2 regions of the Microbaculum mangrovi genome follow, and region 1 is predicted to be linked to the other one. Evidence: predicted binding sites of a transcription regulator. Region 1 holds the regulator's gene; the other holds the start of a gene.
The links. Region 1 encodes LexA, which represses DNA repair genes until DNA is damaged. Its sites were predicted from a motif close to TGTTCNNNNTGTGTTCNG; they were not measured.
Positions count from the first base shown of each region.

Region 2: ACSF9G_RS11100 (single-stranded DNA-binding protein) is a predicted target of LexA. The motif match lies at 3,479-3,496, and genes of this name have one in related genera.

Region 1 covers NZ_JBPODT010000002.1:1,169,103-1,173,577, forward strand. The annotation lists gene moaC (cyclic pyranopterin monophosphate synthase MoaC) at 1-199, shown strand, start outside; gene ACSF9G_RS11860 (molybdopterin molybdotransferase MoeA) at 204-1,415, shown strand; gene lexA (transcriptional repressor LexA) at 1,589-2,305, shown strand; gene ACSF9G_RS11870 (ComEC/Rec2 family competence protein) at 2,321-4,411, opposite strand.
Region 2 covers NZ_JBPODT010000002.1:989,389-993,863, reverse strand. The annotation lists gene ACSF9G_RS11110 (efflux RND transporter permease subunit) at 1-1,631, opposite strand, end outside; gene ACSF9G_RS11105 (efflux RND transporter periplasmic adaptor subunit) at 1,628-2,656, opposite strand; gene ACSF9G_RS11100 (single-stranded DNA-binding protein) at 2,845-3,327, opposite strand; gene ACSF9G_RS11095 (GNAT family N-acetyltransferase) at 3,540-4,079, shown strand; gene uvrA (excinuclease ABC subunit UvrA) at 4,086-4,475, shown strand, end outside.

The DNA of each region.
Region 1 (4,475 bases):
GACGGCGACGGCCAAGGTGACCGGCCAGACCGGTGTCGAGATGGAAGCGCTGACCGCCGTCGGCGTCGCCTGCCTGACCGTCTACGACATGGTCAAGGCGGTCGACCGCGGCATCGAGATCACCGGCATTCGCCTGCTGGAGAAATCCGGTGGCCGCTCGGGCAGCTGGCACGCCGACGACAGCGGACAGGATGGCTGAGACCATGGCCCTCCTCCCGGTCGAAGAAGCCCTGCGGCGCATCGTCGAAGGCGTTCCCCCAAGGCCCGCCGAGCGGGTGCCCCTCGACGACGCGCTGGACCGTGTCCTCGCTGAGGACATCGCCGCCCGGCGCACGCAGCCGCCCTGGGACACCTCGGCGATGGACGGCTATGCGGTGCGCGCCGCCGACGTCGCGACCGTGCCCGCGCGTCTGCGCGTCATCGGAGCCGCCCCCGCCGGCCATTCCTTCCAGGGAACGGTCGGTCCGGGCGAAGCCGTGCGCATCTTCACCGGCGCCCCCCTGCCCGACGGCGCCGACGCGATCGTCATCCAGGAAGATACCGAGCGCGCCGGCGACGAGGTCACCGTTCTTGAATCCTCCGGCATCGGCCGGTTCGTGCGCAAACGCGGGCTCGACTTCGCCGAAGGCGACGTGCTGCTCGGCGCCGGCCGCCGTGCCGACCCGCGCGCCATCGCCCTCGCCGCCGCGATGAACCATGCCGACCTGTCCGTACATGGCCGGCCGAGGGTCGCGATCCTGTCGACAGGCGACGAGCTCGCCCTGCCCGGCTCCGATCCCGGACCGGAAAAGATCATCGCGTCCAACGGCTTCGGGCTTGCGGCCATTGTCCGGCGGGCCGGCGGCATTCCCGTCGATCTCGGCATCGCGGCGGACGACCGCGAGGCCCTGGCCGGCGCCGTCGCGAAAGCGCGGGACTCCGCCGCCGATGTCCTGGTGACCCTCGGCGGCGCTTCGGTCGGCGAGCATGACATCGTCCAGGACGTTCTGGTCGCCGAAGGCCTGTCGCTCGATTTCTGGAAGATCGCCATGCGGCCCGGCAAGCCGCTGATGTTCGGCATGTTCGGCGCCAGTCGATTCCTCGGGCTGCCCGGCAATCCGGTCTCGGCGATGATCACCGCGCGGCTGTTCCTCGTGCCACTGATCCACGCGCTGAGCGGCCTTACGGAAACGCGGTCCGGCGAGACCAACGCGCGCCTCGGCGCGGATCTCGGCGAAAACGATCAGCGCCAGGATTATCTGCGCGCGATGTCCAGCATCGATCCCGACGGCACCCTCGTCGTCACGCCCTTCGGCAGGCAGGACAGCTCCATGCTGGCCACGCTGGCCAGGGCCGACGCGCTGATCATCCGCCCGCCCTTCGCCCCGGCCGCGAAGGCCGGCGAGACCTGCCGAGCGCTCCTGATGGACTTCTAGAGCCCGGGCGAATTCCGATTCGCAAAGACGCCCCCGGCGCATCGGACCCATCTGGCGCCAGTTTGCACGCGATATTAGCCGTTGCCGAACACAACAAGAACATGTATGTTTGTTCTTGATTTGTACACACCCTGGCGCCCGAAGACGGGCGGAAGCGGCAACGGGAGCGCGCAATGCTCACGCGGAAACAGCATGAATTGCTGATGTTCATCCACGAACGTCTCAAGGAATCGGGCGTGCCACCCTCCTTCGACGAGATGAAGGAAGCGCTGGACCTGCGCTCGAAATCCGGCATCCACCGGCTCATCACGGCGCTCGAGGAGCGCGGCTTCATCCGACGCCTGCCGCATCGCGCCCGTGCGCTGGAAATCGTCCGGCTGCCAGACTCGGTGGCACCGGGACTTGCCGCGCGCGGTCGCGGCTTCGCACCGAGCGTCATCGAGGGCAGTCTCGGCAAGGTTCCGCCCCCCGCACCCGAGCCCGTCGAGACCGAAGCTGCAAACTCGAACGCGGTGGCGGTCCCCGTCATGGGCCGCATTGCCGCGGGCACGCCGATCTCGGCGATCCAGAACCACAGCCATTCGATCCAGGTGCCGGTCGAGCTTCTGACGAAGGGCGAGCATTTCGCCCTCGAGGTACGCGGCGACTCCATGGTCGACGCCGGTATCCTCGACGGCGACACGGTCCTGATCCGCAAGACGGACACCGCCGACACGGGCGATATCGTGGTGGCGCTGATCGACGACGAGGAAGCCACCTTGAAGCGCCTGCGCCGCAAGGGCGCATCGATCGCGCTGGAGGCGGCAAACCCGGCCTACGAAACCCGGATTTTCGGTCCGGACCGGGTTGCCATTCAGGGCCGGCTGGTCGGCCTCATCCGTCAATACTGAAGGCGCCCGCCGGACTCAGCGGGCCCGGCGCGTCCAGGGGCGGTCGCCGGACCGGTCCGCCGCCGTCTCGATGGCGATGCCGTTGGCTGTCTTTGTGAGCGTGATCGCGCCGGACCGCGCGGCATCCTGCGGACCGATCACGATTGCGTCGTCCCTGCACCACTGAGGCGGCGAGATCGGTGTGACGACGACGTCTGCCCAGGCGCAATCCTCCGCAAACGCCACCGGATCGCTCACGTAGGAAACACGCAGGCGGCCGTTGTCGGCGACACAGGCCCACTCGTCGCAGTCCGCCCGTCTTCGCGGTGTCCCTTCGGGCACGAGGCCGGCGCTGCGCAGCCACACCTCCACCTCGTAGTCCGATCCGGCCTTTGGCAGGAACGCCAGCTCGCCATCCTGCATCCGCAGCGCCGCCATCCGCAGGTCCCGCGCGACGAAGAGGTCCGGAGGCCCGGAGAGCACGGTCAGGCCGACTCCGGCCGCAATGAACGGTAGCCCCAGGAGTCGGACGCCCGTGCGCCAAAGCAACAGCCAGAGCCCGCCGGCAATCGTCAGAAGCAACGCGACCGCCGGCACCTGCGGGACCATGCGCACCGCCCCGTCCCAGCCGGCAACCGTCCTGGCCACGGCGAGAACGCCCTCGATGCCCTGCCCCATCGGGGCGAGCGCGAGCCCCTCCAGCCCGAAGGGCATGAGCAACATCGCGAACAGAGCGGACGGCATGACCAGCACGCTGACGAGCGGCATCGCCGCGACGTTGGCGATCAACCCGTAGATCGCCACGCGGTTGAAGTGATAGGCAGCGAACGGTCCCGTCGCCAACCCGGCGATCAGCGCGGTGAACATGAGACCAAGCACGGCACGAACGAGAAAGCGGATCTGCGGCGAAACCGCGCTCTCGCCGCGCGCAAGCGACCAGGACCGAAGCGCCTCATAGGCCGATATCAGGGCCACGGTCGCGGCGAACGACATCTGGAAGCTCGCCGTCACGAGCGCTTCGGGCGTCAGCACGAGCACGATCGATGCAGCGATCGCGACGTTGCGCAGCGTGATCGCAGGCCGGTCGAGCAGCACGGCGACCAGCATGATCGCCGCCATGATGAAGGCGCGCTGCGTTGCGATCGAGGCGCCAGACAGCACCAGGTAGCCGAGCCCGCCGATCAGAGCGATCGACGCCGCCCACTTCTTGATCGGCCGGGTCAGCGCGAGATCCGGCGACAGCGCGAAGCAGGCACGGGCGAACCAGAACAGCGTCCCGACGACAAGCATCATGTGCAGGCCCGAGATCGCCAGGATGTGCGCCAGGCCGGAGGCCCGAAGCGCGTCCTCGTCGGCTTCGGGTATCGCGCCGCGCTCACCGGTCACAAGCGCCGTCGCGATCGCACCGACGGAGCCAGGCAGCGACCGCTGGATTCGCCCGGCGACATAAAGGCGCGTTCGCTCGATCGCGGTTTCGAGACGCGCCGACAGCCCGGCTTGCCGCGCGGGCAGAACCGATTTCGGCGCGCTGGTCAGGAACCCGACGCCACCGATGCCGGAGAACCACGCCCGCCGGGCGTAATCGAAGCCGCCCGGCACGGCAGCGTCGGGCGGCGGCAACAGCATCGCGTTGAACCGGACCGTCTGCCCCGGCACCGGCACCGACCATTTCCCGCGCATCCACAACGACAGCAGGGTCGGCACGTCCGCGGCGGCGTCGCGACCGATCCGCTCCGGTGCCACCGTGAGCCGTGCCGCCCCGTCCTCCCTGAGCTCCACCCCGATGACCCGCCCTGTCACCGGAACCGGATATCCGGCCTCGAACACGACCGGCGCGGCGACCCAGCGGCTGCGAAGCCCCGCATCCAACATGCCAAGCGACGCCAGGAACAGGCCGATGAACACGGTGCCCGACAACCGGCCCGGCCCACAGCGGACGGCAACGGTCCCGGTAACGACGCACAGGACCAGCACCGCCGCGAGCACCGGTTCCCGAGGCAACGCGAAATAGGCAGCGATGCCTGCGCCGAAAGCAACAGGCACCCAAAGGAACAACCGCTCCCGCTCGCTGTCGGCGATGCTTCGGAGAGAAAGGCGGCTCGACAGGCGGTCCAGCGGGGCCGGCAACGCCGGCAATCGCCGCGCTGCCGCGGAGCGCGATCTGCCGATCAAGGACGCGTCGTCGAACACC
Region 2 (4,475 bases), 180 kb from region 1:
AACAGCGGCCTGGCGACCGAGACATAGGCCCGGCCGAGAACGCCGCCGTGGGCGGATTCGTGCTCGGCGACCTGCCCGCCCCCGCCGTGGCCGCCGTGTTCCTTGCCGATCTTCATCATCAGCCAGGGCGTGACGATGACGGCGACGAAGAACGAGAAGATCATCGCCGCGGACGCGTTCGCCGGGATCGGGCTCATGTACGGCCCCATCAAGCCCGACACGAACAGCATCGGCAGAAGGGCCGCGACGACCGTCAGGGTCGCGACGATGGTCGGGTTACCGACCTCCGCGACGGCGTCGATCGCCGCCTCGCGGCGGCTTCGCCCGTCCTTCATTGCCCAGTGCCGGGCTATGTTCTCGATCACGACGATGGCGTCGTCGACGAGAATGCCGATCGAGAAGATCAGCGCGAACAGGCTGACGCGGTTGATCGTGTAGCCCATGAAATAAGAGGCAAAGAGGGTCAGCAGGATCGTCGTCGGAATGACGATCAGGACGACGACGCCCTCGCGCCAGCCGATGGCGAAGGCGACCAATATGACGATGGAGACGGTCGCCAGTGCCAGGTGGAACAGGAGCTCATTCGCCTTTTCGTTGGCGGTCTCGCCATAGTCGCGGGTGATCAGGACATCGAGATCTTCCGGCACCAGCCGGTCGCGCATCAGTTCCAGGCGCTCGACCAGCCGCTCGCCGATCACCACGGCATTGGCCCCGGCGCGCTTGGAGATGGCGATGGAGACGGCGGGAACGGGTGTCATCGCCCCGTCCTCGTCGCGGCTCATGTGCCAGACGCGTTGTTCCTCGGGGGCGGCATCGACCACTACATCGGCGACGTCGCCGACATAGACCTTGCGGCCGTCCCGCGCGGTCATCTCCAGGAGCCCGATATCCGGCACGCCCTGCAGAGTCTGGCCGGCGACGACCGGCAGGCTTCGGTCGGTGTCGCGAACGGTGCCGGCGAGGAACGACCGGTTCGCCTCGGTCACCTTGCCGATCAGCTGCTCCAGCGTGATGCCGTAGAGCGCCATGCGCTCCGGATCCGGCTCGATGCGGATCTGGTCGTCGCGGCCACCGACGATATAGGTCAGGCCGACATCCTCGACCTTGGCGAGTTCGACCAGCAGGTCGCGGGCGATGTAATAAAGTCCGTTGTCGGTCCAGCGGTCGGCAGCGCTCGCCTTGGGCGCCAGGGTGACGACCACGATGGCCACGTCGTCGATGCCCCGACCGACGATCAGCGGCTCGGGAATGCCGATGGGGATGCGGTCCATATTGGCGCGCACCTTCTCGTGCACGCGCAGGATGGCGTCATCGGGATCGGTACCGACAAAGAAGCGGGCGGTGACGGTGACGCGATCGTCCTGGGTCTGGGAATAGACGTGCTCGACGCCGTTGATGCCCTTGACGATGGTCTCGAGCGGCTCGGTGACGAGCTTGACCGCATCATCGGCGTGCAGCCCGTCGGCGGAGACGTGGATATCGACCAGCGGCACGCTGATCTGCGGTTCTTCCTCACGCGGCAGCGAGACCAGCGCGACCAGGCCGAGCGCCAGCGCGGAGATCAGCAGCAGCGGCGTCAGCGGCGACGAAATGAAGGCCCGCGTCAGCGAGCCGGAGATGCCGGGCTTCATGGGCGCACCAGACGATCGCCGGCCTTAAGCCCGCCGAGCACCTCGACCATCGGCTCGCCATCGGCGATTTTCTGCCCCAGCTGCACCACCACGTCGAGCGGCGTCCCATCGGGCACCGTGACCCGGACGTAATCGAGGCCGTATCGCTTGAAGACAAAGCTCTGGGGGATGACATAGGTGTCGCGCTCGCCCGCCGCGATCCGCACCAGGGCGCGCTCGCCGACGAAATAGCCACCGAGACCCGAGACTTCGGCATCCGCGACGACGCTGCCGGCTTCCAGGCGCGGATAGACCGTGACGATCTTGCCCTTGTCCACGGCGCCGCCGGCCTCGCCCATTCCGCGCTTGCCGATCAGGATCTCGTCGCCGAGCTCGATATGGCGGGCGTGGCGCTCCGGCACCTTGAGGCGGAGGATGTAGCGGTCCGACGCGATTTCGGCGATGGCTTCGCCGGGGAGAACGACGGTACCGATGGTCACGGGGACGGCCAGGACCCGGCCGGCCCCGGGCGCTTCGACCGCCCCTTCGGCGATCTGCTGCTCGGCGACCAGCTTTTCGGCCTGCGCGGTCTGCAGGTGGTTGCGGGCGACATCGGCGGCGGTCTGCAACTGGTCGAGCCGCGCCTGGGCGACGATACCGCGCTCCTTCAGCTCCGTGCCGCGCTTGAGCTCTGTCTCGGCGTTGGAGAGCGCCGCCTGCAGGCCGCGAATGCTGGCCTCAAGCCCCTGGATACGGATCGCAAGCTTGTCGTCGACGATGGTCGCGATCTTCTGGCCTGCCGTGACCGCGTCGCCCTCGCCCACCGTCAGCTCGGTGACGGTTCCGCCGATGCGGGCGCGAGCCGGCACGACGTCGGCGCTCTGGACCGTCGCGAAGACGGCCTTGAAATCCTCGACCGTTCGCGGCTCGACGACAAATTCGCTTTCGGCGGCGCGCAGCAGCGACGGCGGCATGGCCAGGGCGCCGGCCACGACCGAAGCCAGCAGGAAAGTCGAAACTGTGATGGGCTTGCAGCGTAACGTCATGACCATTTCTCCCCGGTCCGCGTCGCAGATATACCTATATATTCAGAAATTGGAATATGAAAAGTGGTAATCGGCGGCGCGCTCCTCAAGGGGCAGACGCGGAAAGATTAACGCAAAAATGCCGCCGGAGTGAACGGATCCGGCGGCATTCGCGCTGCAAGTCTGGGACTTTTCCGGGAATTCCGGACCTAGAACGGAATTTCGTCGTCCATGTCGCTGGACGGGCCACGGCCGCCGCCGCCCTGCATCGGGCCGCTGGAGCCGAAATCGCCACCGCCTCCCGACGATTCGTAGTCCGATCCGCCGCCACCGCCGCCGCTACGGGTGTCGAGCATCGTCAGGGCCGAATTGAAGCCCTGGAGGACGACTTCGGTCGAATAGCGGTCCTGACCCGACTGGTCCTGCCACTTCCGGGTCTGCAACTGGCCTTCGATATAGACCTTCGAGCCCTTGCGCAGATACTGCTCGGCAATCTTGCAGAGACCTTCGTTGAAGATCACCACGCGATGCCATTCGGTGCGCTCCCGGCGCTCGCCACTGTTGCGGTCCCGCCATGTCTCCGTCGTAGCGACGCGCAGATTGGCGATCGGACGGCCGTCCTGGGTGCGGCGGATTTCCGGATCGGCGCCGAGATTGCCGACGAGGATGACTTTGTTGACGCTTCCCGACATCACCTGACCTTTCGTTTCCAGTTTTCGCCGCAGACACTATCCGCCCGGCCCCGGTCCGTCGCCCCATGCAGCGGTTTTCCACAGGAGCTGCGACGGTCGGGCAGGTTCAACGCCACGTCGCGTTGGGTATATCCTGTTGGACGGAACAGTATGTTCCTATATTGTTCTCTTTTGGAAAGCAATCCCGCGATTCTCCGGGTTCAAGGCTACCGATGACCGAAATCCGCACCGAAAGACTGGTATTGCGTCCCTATCGCGCCGACGAAGCCGATCTGCTCGGCCTTCTGCTGCGTGACCGGCGGGTTGTGTTCTGGCAGAACGAGCGCGTCACCGAGCGCGATGTCGCGGACGTCCTGAAGCGAAGCCGCGCGCTGAGCCCGCAGGGGCTCGGCTGGTTCGCCGCCTTCAGGGCCGACGACAGGCGGTTCGTCGGCAACGCCATCCTCCAGCCGCTCGCCGGGACCGACGAGATCGAGATCGGCTATCATCTCGTTCCCGAGGTCTGGGGCAAGGGCTATGCGAGCGAGGCGGCCGCCGCCGTTCTCGACTACGGGTTCCAGGCGCTGAGGCTGCCGCGCATCGTCGCGGTCGTGCTGCCGGAGAACGCGCGCTCCCGGAGGGTTCTTGAACGGCTCCGCCTGCCCTATATTGACGATCGGATCCACGCCGATCACCTCCATCGCTACTACGCCTTGTCGCGCGCCGATTATCTGGCCGCTCACGAAAATGTCGCCGAACAGTCGGAGACCTGAGGCACCATGCAGAAGAACATCTCCGTTTCCGGCGCGCGCGAGCACAATCTGAAGAACGTTTCCGTCGACATCCCGCGCGACGAACTGGTGGTGATCACCGGCCTGTCGGGCTCGGGCAAGTCGTCGCTCGCCTTCGACACGATCTATGCCGAGGGCCAGCGCCGCTACGTCGAGAGCCTGTCGGCCTATGCCCGCCAGTTCCTCGAGATGATGCAGAAGCCCGATGTCGACCACATCGAGGGCCTGTCGCCGGCGATCTCGATCGAGCAGAAGACGACCTCGCGCAACCCGCGCTCGACGGTCGGCACCGTCACCGAGATCTACGACTACCTGCGCCTCCTGTACGCCCGCGTCGGCATTCCCTATTCGCCGGCGACGGGCCTGCCGATCGAGAGC